2 regions of the Limnobaculum zhutongyuii genome follow, and region 1 is predicted to be linked to the other one. Evidence: predicted binding sites of a transcription regulator. Region 1 holds the regulator's gene; the other holds the start of a gene.

Region 1 (5,036 bases):
CGTCTGGTATTGTTTCACGGTTTAGAAGGCAACTTTTACAGCCCTTATGCCCATGGTTTACTGGCGGTTTGCCGTCAAAACGGCTGGCTGGGGGTGGTTATGCATTTTCGCGGCTGTAGCGGTGAACCTAACCGTAGCCCTCGCGCTTATCATTCCGGTGAAACCAGCGATACGCGCTTTTTCCTCAACTGGATACAGAATACGCTGGGAGAAGCCCCTACCGCAGCCGTCGGCTACTCGCTGGGTGGCAATATGCTGGGCTGCTATCTGGCTGAAGAAGGCGATCGCGTGCCTCTGCAAGCGGCGGTGATTGTCTCTGCTCCGCTGATGCTCGATCCTTGTTCCCGTCGTCTGGAACAAGGCTTATCGAAAGTCTATCATCGCTATCTACTTGGCCTGCTAAAACAGAGTACTAAACGTAAACTTATCCGTTACCCCGACATTATGCCGCTGCCCGATTTATCGCTGAAAAATATTCGTTCGATCCGTCAGTTTGATGATGCCCTTACTGCACCATTGCATGGATTTAAAGACGCTACCGATTATTATCAAAAGTGCAGTGCCCTGCCGGTTTTACATCAGGTACGTATTCCTCTGCTGATTATTCATGCCAAAGACGATCCCTTTATGGCACCCGATGTGATCCCTGCGAAAAACAGCCTGCCCGAAAATATTGAATATCAGTTAACGGAACATGGCGGTCATGTTGGCTTTGTCAGTGGCACATGGAAAAAACCGCAAATGTGGCTGGAACATCGCATTCCTGAATGGTTAACCGGCTATCTGGAGAACAACAAATGATGATTCCGTGGCAGCAACTGGCGCCCGAAACGCTGGAGAGTATTATTGAATCCTTTGTTCTGCGTGAAGGTACCGATTACGGAGAGCACGAAAGATCGTTACAGCAGAAAGTGGATGACGTTAAACGTCAGCTAAAAAGTGGTCAGGTAATATTGGTTTGGTCAGAGCTGCATGAAACCATCAATATTATGCCCAAAGATCGGTTCAGTGATGATATGGAAGAGCAGCCTTATCCGGAGTATTGATTCATCTGAATAAAATTTTATGACAGCCCTGCACCAATCCGACTATGCTCTGGTAATAACAACGAAAACTAAGGAATCAGGTTAATGTCAGCAAAACATCCGATCATTGCAGTAACTGGTTCCAGCGGAGCCGGTACTACTACCACCAGTCTGGCCTTCAGAAAAATCTTTCAGCAGCTAAATTTAAGCGCTGCACGCATTGATGGTGATGCATACCATCGTTATACGCGTCCGGAGATGGATGCGGAAATTCGTAAAGCCAGAGAGCAAGGGCGCCACATCAGTTATTTTGGTCCCGAGGCGAACGACTTCGCTCTGCTGGAAAACAGTTTTATTGAATATGGAAAAACCGGAAACGGACGCACACGTAAGTACTTGCATACTTATGATGAAGCGGTTCCCTATAATCAAACACCCGGTACTTTTACCCCCTGGCAACCGCTGCCTGAAACCACCGACCTGCTATTTTATGAAGGTCTGCATGGCGGCATCGTCACCGCAAAACATAATGTTGCCCGGCATGTCGATTTGCTGGTTGGAGTCGTTCCTATCGTTAACCTGGAGTGGATACAAAAGCTGATCCGCGACACCGTGGAACGAGAACACTCCCGGGAAGCGGTACTGGATTCTGTTGTGCGTTCAATGGACGACTACATCAATTACATCACCCCACAGTTTTCCCGGACGCATATCAACTTCCAACGCGTCCCCACCGTTGATACCTCTGACCCGTTTTCTGCGAAAAGTATTCCAACTATGGACGAAAGTCTGGTCGTTATTCACTTCAGGGGGCTGACAGGAATTGATTTTCCCTATTTACTGGTCATGTTACAGGGATCGTTTATCTCCCAAACAAACACTTTAGTGATTCCAGGAGGGAAGTTGGGGCTGGCTATGGAGTTAATTATCACACCATTAATACAACAATTATTAGAAGGCAGAATATTAGAATAGGGAAATGAGGATAAAACAGGCGAATAACCCGAATCAGCGCCGCTTAACCCTCATTTTAGTAAGACAACACGAGACTCTTGGCTCAACCTGTGTTAAAACCATAGTGTGGGTATAACAGATAAATTAGAGTTTGCTCAGGCTGATGCAATACTAACCCACAAACACCTCTATATTCTTTTTTACATCAGCTATAATAGCGCTCACCTGGCAAGTTATATGCTTCGGGGCGGGTAAGATTTTCGGCAAGCTTCTCGCTTTGCTGTGTTAGGCAGTGACTACAAAGAGGATAACAACAAATGGTTCTCGGCAAACCGCAAACAGACCCTACTCTCGAATGGTTTTTATCTCATTGTCATATTCATAAATATCCATCCAAGAGCACACTTATTCACCAAGGTGAAAAAGCAGAAACTCTTTACTATATTGTAAAGGGTGCCGTAGCCGTTCTGATTAAGGATGAAGAAGGTAAAGAGATGATCCTCTCCTATCTCAATCAGGGGGATTTCATCGGAGAACTTGGCCTGTTTGAAGAAGGTCAGGAGCGCAGTGCCTGGGTCAGGGCAAAAACAGCATGTGAAGTTGCTGAAATTTCCTATAAGAAGTTTCGCCAGCTGATTCAAGTTAACCCAGATATTTTAATGCGTTTATCTGCTCAGATGGCCAGCCGCTTACAGGTTACCTCTGAGAAAGTAGGAAGCCTTGCCTTCCTTGATGTTACGGGCCGTATCGCACAGACATTACTCAACCTGGCTAAACAGCCGGATGCAATGACTCATCCAGACGGAATGCAAATTAAGATCACCCGTCAGGAAATTGGTCAAATTGTTGGATGTTCCCGTGAAACGGTAGGACGTATTTTAAAAATGCTGGAAGATCAAAACCTGATCTCCGCTCATGGAAAGACTATCGTTGTCTACGGGACTCGTTAAATAATAAAGAGAAGCGGATAGGTTTACGGCCTCCAAATGCCATATCCGCTTTCTTTTCCCGGGGAGGCCTATGTGGCGACGAGTCATTTATCATCCAGAAGTCAATTATGCTCTGCGCCAAACTTTAGTTCTCTGTTTGCCTGTCTTGCTGTTTTGGCTACTCGACGATCTGGCAACCGGCTTTTTACTCTCCCTTGTTCCTGCCTGCTGCAGTATTGGTGGTCTCGACACTCCCCATAAACACTTTTTCAAACGGCTGGCTATTGGTGGCTCACTGTTTGTTATTAGCAGTGTATTGTTACAGTTTCTGCTGCTGTGGTCAGTTCCGCTGCCGTTCTGCATGCTTATTCTGACCCTCCTGTTTGGTGTAACGGCGGAAATCAGTCCGCTTTATGGACGATTAATGCCTGCGGCATTAGTGACCGCCATTTTTACGCTCAGTATGGCGGGGAATTTACCTATCTGGCGAGTAGCCATATTATTTGCCATTGGCACGTTCTGGTATGGTTTATTTATCCACCTGTGGTTTCGGCTCTGGCAAGAACAACCCATGCGAGAATCACTTAGCCTGCTTTTTCGTCAGTTAGCTTACTATTTTGAAGAGAAATACAGCTTATTAACCCAACATACCGATCCTGAAAAAGCACTCCCTCCCCTACTGTTACGCCAACAGAAAGTGATGGATATCATCACGTTGATTTATCAGCAAATCTATATGATTCCCAATCTGAAGCACCCTCGTCATCGGCGATTAATTCAGGCGTTTCAGGTGGCTCTCGATTTGCAGGAGCACATTACCGTCAGCCTGCACCAGCCTGCGGAAGTACAAAAGCTGGTTGAGCAAAGTCAGGCCGAAGCTATTATTCGTCATAATGCAAAATCTATTAGTCAACGCTTACAGGTATTAGCTGATGATATCCTCTATCATCGACGCCCAACGCCTTTCAGTATGGAGACGGAATTATCAGCACTGGAGAAAATTACCAGACAGCATCCTGATAATCCGGTTGGGGCTTTTTGTTATTATCATTTCAGTCGCATTGCCCGCTTGCTTAGCCGTCAAAAGCCGTTATACAACCACACATTGATGCCGATACAAAATCGTCTTCCTTTTTGGCAAGCGCTAAAAAATTATTGTTCGCTTAAATCTGCCGCTCTCAGAAATGCCGCACGTCTTGGTCTTACATTAGCGGCAGGTGCCGGAATTGGTCTGACGCTCAATCTGCCTAAGCCCTACTGGATACTGATGACCATTATGGTGGTTAGCCAAAATGGCTATAACGCGACCCGAATTCGAATTCAGCACCGCTCACTGGGCACCATGATCGGTATTCTTGCCGGAGCAGCAATTTTGCATCTCTACTACTCGCAAAATCTGATGTTGATTTTGATGTTAGTTCTGACGTTTTGCTCTTATCTGATAGTGCGTAAAAATTATGGTATTGCAGTCATTGGATTCACCATTACCGCCCTCTATACCTTACAGATTATCTCTAACAGCGGTATGAATTACCTGTTGCCGCGCCTGATCGATACGGTTATTGGCTGTATGCTGGCATTTGCCAGTAGCCTGTGGTTATGGCCTCAATGGCAAAGTGCGTTATTACGTAAAAATGCTCACAATGCGCTGGAGACCTATCAACAGCATCTGCGGCAAATATTTAATCGGACCAATGATATTGCTGAACTGGCTTATACCCGAATGAAGGTTAACCAGGCTCACAATACGCTTTTTACCGCATTGAATCAGGCCATGCAGGAACCGGGGTTTAATACTCGCTATTTAGCCGATATGCGCCTGTGGGTTACCCATAGCCAGTTTTTAGTTGAGCACCTGAATGCAATGACCACTATCGCCCGGGACCAATACGTCTTGGTTCCGGCGTTAGCACAGAATTATTTAAACACCTGTGAGATTTTGATTCAGACCTGTCAGCAACGTCTGGAATATGACGGTCCCAGCGGTGATACCAGCATATTGCCTATTGTGGAATCCGGGGATAAGGATGAGTTATCAGAAACCTCAATGGAAAAACATATCGAACGGATACTGGCGCACCTTACGACAATGCATACTATTTCTTCACTGGCGTGGCAGCAGAGGCCA
Region 2 (5,036 bases), 1.0 Mb from region 1:
GCCCGTTACCGCCCAAAATGTGCCGGTTAAGCCAAAATAATAAGTAGAAAGAATACCTGCTGCAATAACCGCAGGGAGAGGTGCCCAGAATTTTATTAAATACTGGGTTTTAAAATCTTGCCAACGCATAGATTTCTTATCCTTGAAAAAATTATTTTAAATAAATAATTGTTCTCAATAGTGATAAATCAATCTTAATCAGGAACAGTATCAGCACTTGCCAGCCAGACGGCGACAAACAAGATAAGAATTGATGTATTGCAGTATTAAGTAACGAACACGCACTGAGCTATTAGCATCAGTGCCGCGCTATTTTACCCAATAACATGTAAAAAAACCGTGATATTTTTGTGTCATTAAGAAAAGTTTATCGCCATAAAAAAACGGCACTGAGGCCGTCTTTTTTTACGCTTATTACCGTAAACCTTATTTCAGTAACTCAGCAACTTTTGGTGTGAAGTAATCCACGTTCAGGTAGTGTTCCTGCCCCATAAGTTGACCACTGCCATACCAGTTAATGCCGCCCAATCTCAGGCTCAACCCATTAATATCATAGTTAAATACATAACCGTTTGAACTGGTAAAGGTGAATTGATTGTTTTGCATTTGTAATAGATTGAAAGTCAATCCATTGTGGAAATAGGCCTGAACGCGCTCCATATATACCGGCGCTAATAAACCAAACAGACGAGCGATTTCCGTACGGTAAGCTTCAACCGTTAGATTTTCTGGTAAAATTCGGGCAATTAATGCAAACACATCAACGTTAGCTAAAGCAACGGCCAGCTTAGTGGTTAATGAAGCATTCAAGCGTTCCTGATTAATCGAGAACTCTTGCTTATCATCTTTATTATCTTCGCTCTTATTTGCCGCAGGCTCCAGAAACTCACCAAAATTAGGCGGGATTAAAACTGTTGAAGCGATATACGCAGCACATGCCGCATCCTGCTCAGGACGACGCTCACCAACAAATAATGAGAATGCCTTATCATTAGAAGTATCAATAACGTTTTCTTTTAAATAGTTTGCTGCTTCCTCAGCCGTTTTTTCACCACGAACTAATGCACATAATACATTCATATGCCCATCATGACGTCCACCTGCAAAGGTCGGTGCTGAAGCTAAAACAGTACTTTGAATAATAGGTAATGCCGGAATAGGTAAAACGTTTGTTGCTGTATTCATGTGTTAATTATCCGTAAATTTAAAAAAATAAATAAAACCTGTCACCTCATTATATGCAGGAGTCGGGTTAATATCAGATTAATTCCATTAATAATGACAATAGGTGAATGCTCCTATTTATATAATAGCATAATAAAAAAAAGCACCTGATGAGAGTGCTCACAGGTGCTTTTTATGTAATTTTTAATGAATAATGGCTTACAAACCTTTACCCATATTCCTTACATCTTATTCATTACCAGAATATGAACGGCGACGTGGGGCGCTATTACCACCCTCACGGCTACCAGATTCACGACGTGGACCACGAGATTGACCGTCACGGCCGCGGCCCGCGCCACCATTACCAGAAGAACGACGTTCACCATTAAAAGGACGACGCTCACCACCAGCAGCAGGAGCACCATCACGACGACCACCGCCACCACGACGAGGTTCACTGGCAGGTGCATCACCCATCAGTTGCATATTTAATGGCTTATTCAGCACGCGAGTTTTGGTGAAGTGCTGTAACAGCTCTCCAGGCATACCTTTTGGCAACTCGATCGTTGAATGAGTGGCGTACAATTTAATGTTACCAATGTAGCGGCTGCTGATATCACCTTCGTTAGCAATAGCGCCAACGATATGGCGAACTTCAACACCATCATCACGACCCACTTCAATACGGTACATATCCATCTCGCCAACGTCACGACGTTCACGGCGGGCTGGTGCTTCACGGCCATTGCTGTTATCGCGCTCACGACGACCAAAACGGTCGTTGCTGCCACGATCGTCACGATCGCGCATTTCGCGACGTGGACGACGATCAACAGGTGCATCCGGTGGCAGAATTAATGGGCGTTCGCCCTGAGCCATCTTCAGCAGTGCCGCTGCCAGAGTCTCAATATCCTGCTCTTCTGCTGGCTGTAATTTAGCCAACAACGCACGGTATTGATCCAAATCGCTGCTTTCCAGCTGCTGGCTAACGCGTGTAGCAAACTTCTCTAAACGGCGCTTGCTTAACAGATCGCCTGAAGGTAAATCCACTTCAGGAATGGTAATTCTCATCGTACGTTCAATGTTACGTAGTAAACGACGCTCACGGTTCTCAACAAACAGTAATGCACGACCCGCACGACCCGCACGACCGGTACGACCGATACGGTGAACATAAGACTCTGAATCCATCGGGATATCATAGTTTACGACCAGGCTGATACGTTCAACGTCCAGACCACGAGCCGCAACATCAGTTGCAATCAAAATATCCAGACGACCATTCTTCAGGCGCTCCAGCGTTTGCTCACGCAGGGCCTGGTTCATATCACCATTTAACGCGGCGCTGTTATAGCCACTGCGCTCTAATGCTTCAGCAACTTCCAGCGTGGCATTTTTGGTGCGAACAAAGATAATTGCCGCATCAAAATCTTCCGCTTCCAGGAAACGAACCAGCGCTTCGTTTTTACGCATACCGTATACCGTCCAGTAACTCTGGCTGATATCTGGCGTATTCACTACGCTGGACTGAATGCGAACTTCCTGTGGATCCTTCATGAAACGACGAGTAATACGACGAATCGCTTCTGGCATAGTCGCAGAGAACAGTGCGGTCTGATGTTCAGCCGGAATCTGCGCCATGATGGTTTCAACGTCTTCGATGAAGCCCATACGTAACATTTCGTCAGCTTCATCCAGCACTAAACCTTTCAGTTTAGATAAATCTAATGTGCCACGTTTCAGGTGATCTAACAGACGACCTGGGGTTCCCACAACAATTTGTGGACCCTGACGTAAAGCACGCAGTTGCACGTCATAGCGTTGACCGCCGTACAGAGCAACAACGCGAATACCCGACATATTTTTAGCATATTCAGTACAGGCTTCTGCTACCTGAACCGCTAATTCACGGGTTGGAGCCAATACCAGAACCTGCGGACAGGCCATATCAGCTTGAATATTGTTAAGAAACGGCAATGCGAATGCCGCTGTTTTGCCGCTACCGGTTTGCGCCATGCCTAATACATCGCGACCTTCCAGCAGATGTGGAATACAAGCCGACTGAATCGGGGATGGTTTTTCATATCCCATATCGGTCAATGCTTTTAATAAAGGTGCTGATAAGCCTAAATCAGCAAAAGAGGTTTCTATCTCAGACATGTACACGTGCCTCACTAAAAATGGCGGCCAGTCTACATACCTTATTGAGAAAATACTCAGTCATTTTCATTTAAAAGTGTGAACCAGCTCAAATTAGATTAAAAAACGAACAGAAAAACCGCCCTCGTTTGTCATCAAGACACGCAAGGCCGCTTTGACTTAATCGTCAGTCTATTTTTTATCCGATTCTGATAGGTCGTCTTGCTCTAGCCCGAACAAGGCTAATTCCAACAGTGCATAGCGGTGCTCAACAAAGTTATGTACGTTGTTGGCAACCGTCAGTTTGAACAACGCCACGGCGGTGTTCTTGTCCCCCAGACTCAGGTAGTGTTTACCTAAATAGAAGTCAGTTTCACTGAGATGCTCAGCGAGCGAAGTGTTATCCGTTGCTTCTGCCTGTAGACGGTTAACCAGCGTTTTTTCGCTGATATCACCCAGGTAGAACTCCACAATATTCCAGCCCCACTCTCCTCGTTCAGCTTTAGCATAACGCTCTTTAAGAGCCTTCTTTGCTTTACCTGAATCAATCTCTTTTTCAGCTAAATACAGCCAAAGAGACCGGAAAGGATCGTTAGGGTCGTCATGATAAAACGCCAGCAGATCATCCTGCGCTAAAATGTAGCGACCGCCATAATATAAGGCAATCCCTCGGTTTAAACGCGCGTAGTTATAAGTTGGATCAAGCTCTAATACAGAATCAAACGCATCATAAGCAGCATCAAAGTTGCCGCCCTGCGTCAGATATATTCCTAAGTAATTGAATGCCTCTGGAATATCAGGACGAATCATCAACGCTTGCGAAAAGTCATTACGTGCCAATGCCCGCAGTCCAAGACTGTCGAACAATACACCACGCTCATACAATAGCTGCGCTCTTTCATCACCTGATAAGACCTGACTCGCAAGGATTTGTTCCATACGGGCCAGCATCACTTCCTGTTGCAGCGTTGGCTGCAATGGAATTGCCAAAACGCCATATTTACGCCCTTCAAGGCTGCTACATCCTGTTAACAGAATGGCTGTTGCAACAATGTAGCACCAGCGCAAAATAGGCTTCATTTCAACTCCCGGAGACAAACATGGGATAGGTATCCTACCATCCACTTGCTTTTACACAAGAACTCCCTGTCCCAGTCATACACATGGTGACTTGCCATTATACAACAACAAGACACCATGTAATTAATTACAGTAATAATAAATATTACCGTTATTGCTCTTCAGATGCTGCTGGAGCGTCTTGACTCGGCGCAGTCGCTTCTTTAATGCTTAAGCGAATACGGCCTTGACGATCAACTTCCATCACTTTCACCTGAACTTCCTGACCCATTTGCAGGTAGTCTGATACTTTCTCTACGCGCTTATCCGCGATTTGAGAAATATGAACCAGACCTTCTTTACCACCAACGATGGATACGAAAGCACCAAAGTCAACGATACGGGTCACTTTACCGGCATAAATGCGGTTAACTTCAACATCAGCGGTGATCTCTTCAATGCGGCGAATAGCGTGTTTCGCTTTATCACCGTCAACTGCTGCGATCTTCACTGTACCGTCATCTTCGATTTCGATAGTTGTACCGGTTTCTTCAGTCAGAGCACGAATTACCGCACCACCTTTACCGATCACATCCTTGATTTTCTCAGGATTAATCTTGATGGTGTGGATACGTGGAGCGAACTCAGAAATATCACCACGTGGTGCAGAA

What was found. Region 1 encodes CRP, which controls carbon source genes, mostly activating them, when cyclic AMP is high. Its sites were predicted from a motif close to ATGTGANNNNNNTCACAT; they were not measured.
Region 2: a site for CRP is predicted at 3,404-3,421, ahead of yrbN (protein YrbN). Genes of this name have one in related genera too.

The regions. Positions count from the first base shown of each region.
Region 1 covers NZ_CP034752.1:4,166,225-4,171,260, forward strand. The annotation lists gene EKN56_RS18665 (hydrolase) at 1-801, shown strand, start outside; gene EKN56_RS18670 (YheU family protein) at 798-1,046, shown strand; gene EKN56_RS18675 (phosphoribulokinase) at 1,131-2,000, shown strand; gene crp (cAMP-activated global transcriptional regulator CRP) at 2,297-2,929, shown strand; gene EKN56_RS18685 (YccS/YhfK family putative transporter) at 3,000-5,036, shown strand, end outside.
Region 2 covers NZ_CP034752.1:582,660-587,695, reverse strand. The annotation lists gene yedE (selenium metabolism membrane protein YedE/FdhT) at 1-129, opposite strand, end outside; gene EKN56_RS02195 (hypothetical protein) at 427-1,185, opposite strand; gene EKN56_RS02190 (DEAD/DEAH family ATP-dependent RNA helicase) at 1,414-3,327, opposite strand; gene yrbN (protein YrbN) at 3,320-3,391, opposite strand; gene nlpI (lipoprotein NlpI) at 3,499-4,386, opposite strand; gene pnp (polyribonucleotide nucleotidyltransferase) at 4,538-5,036, opposite strand, start outside.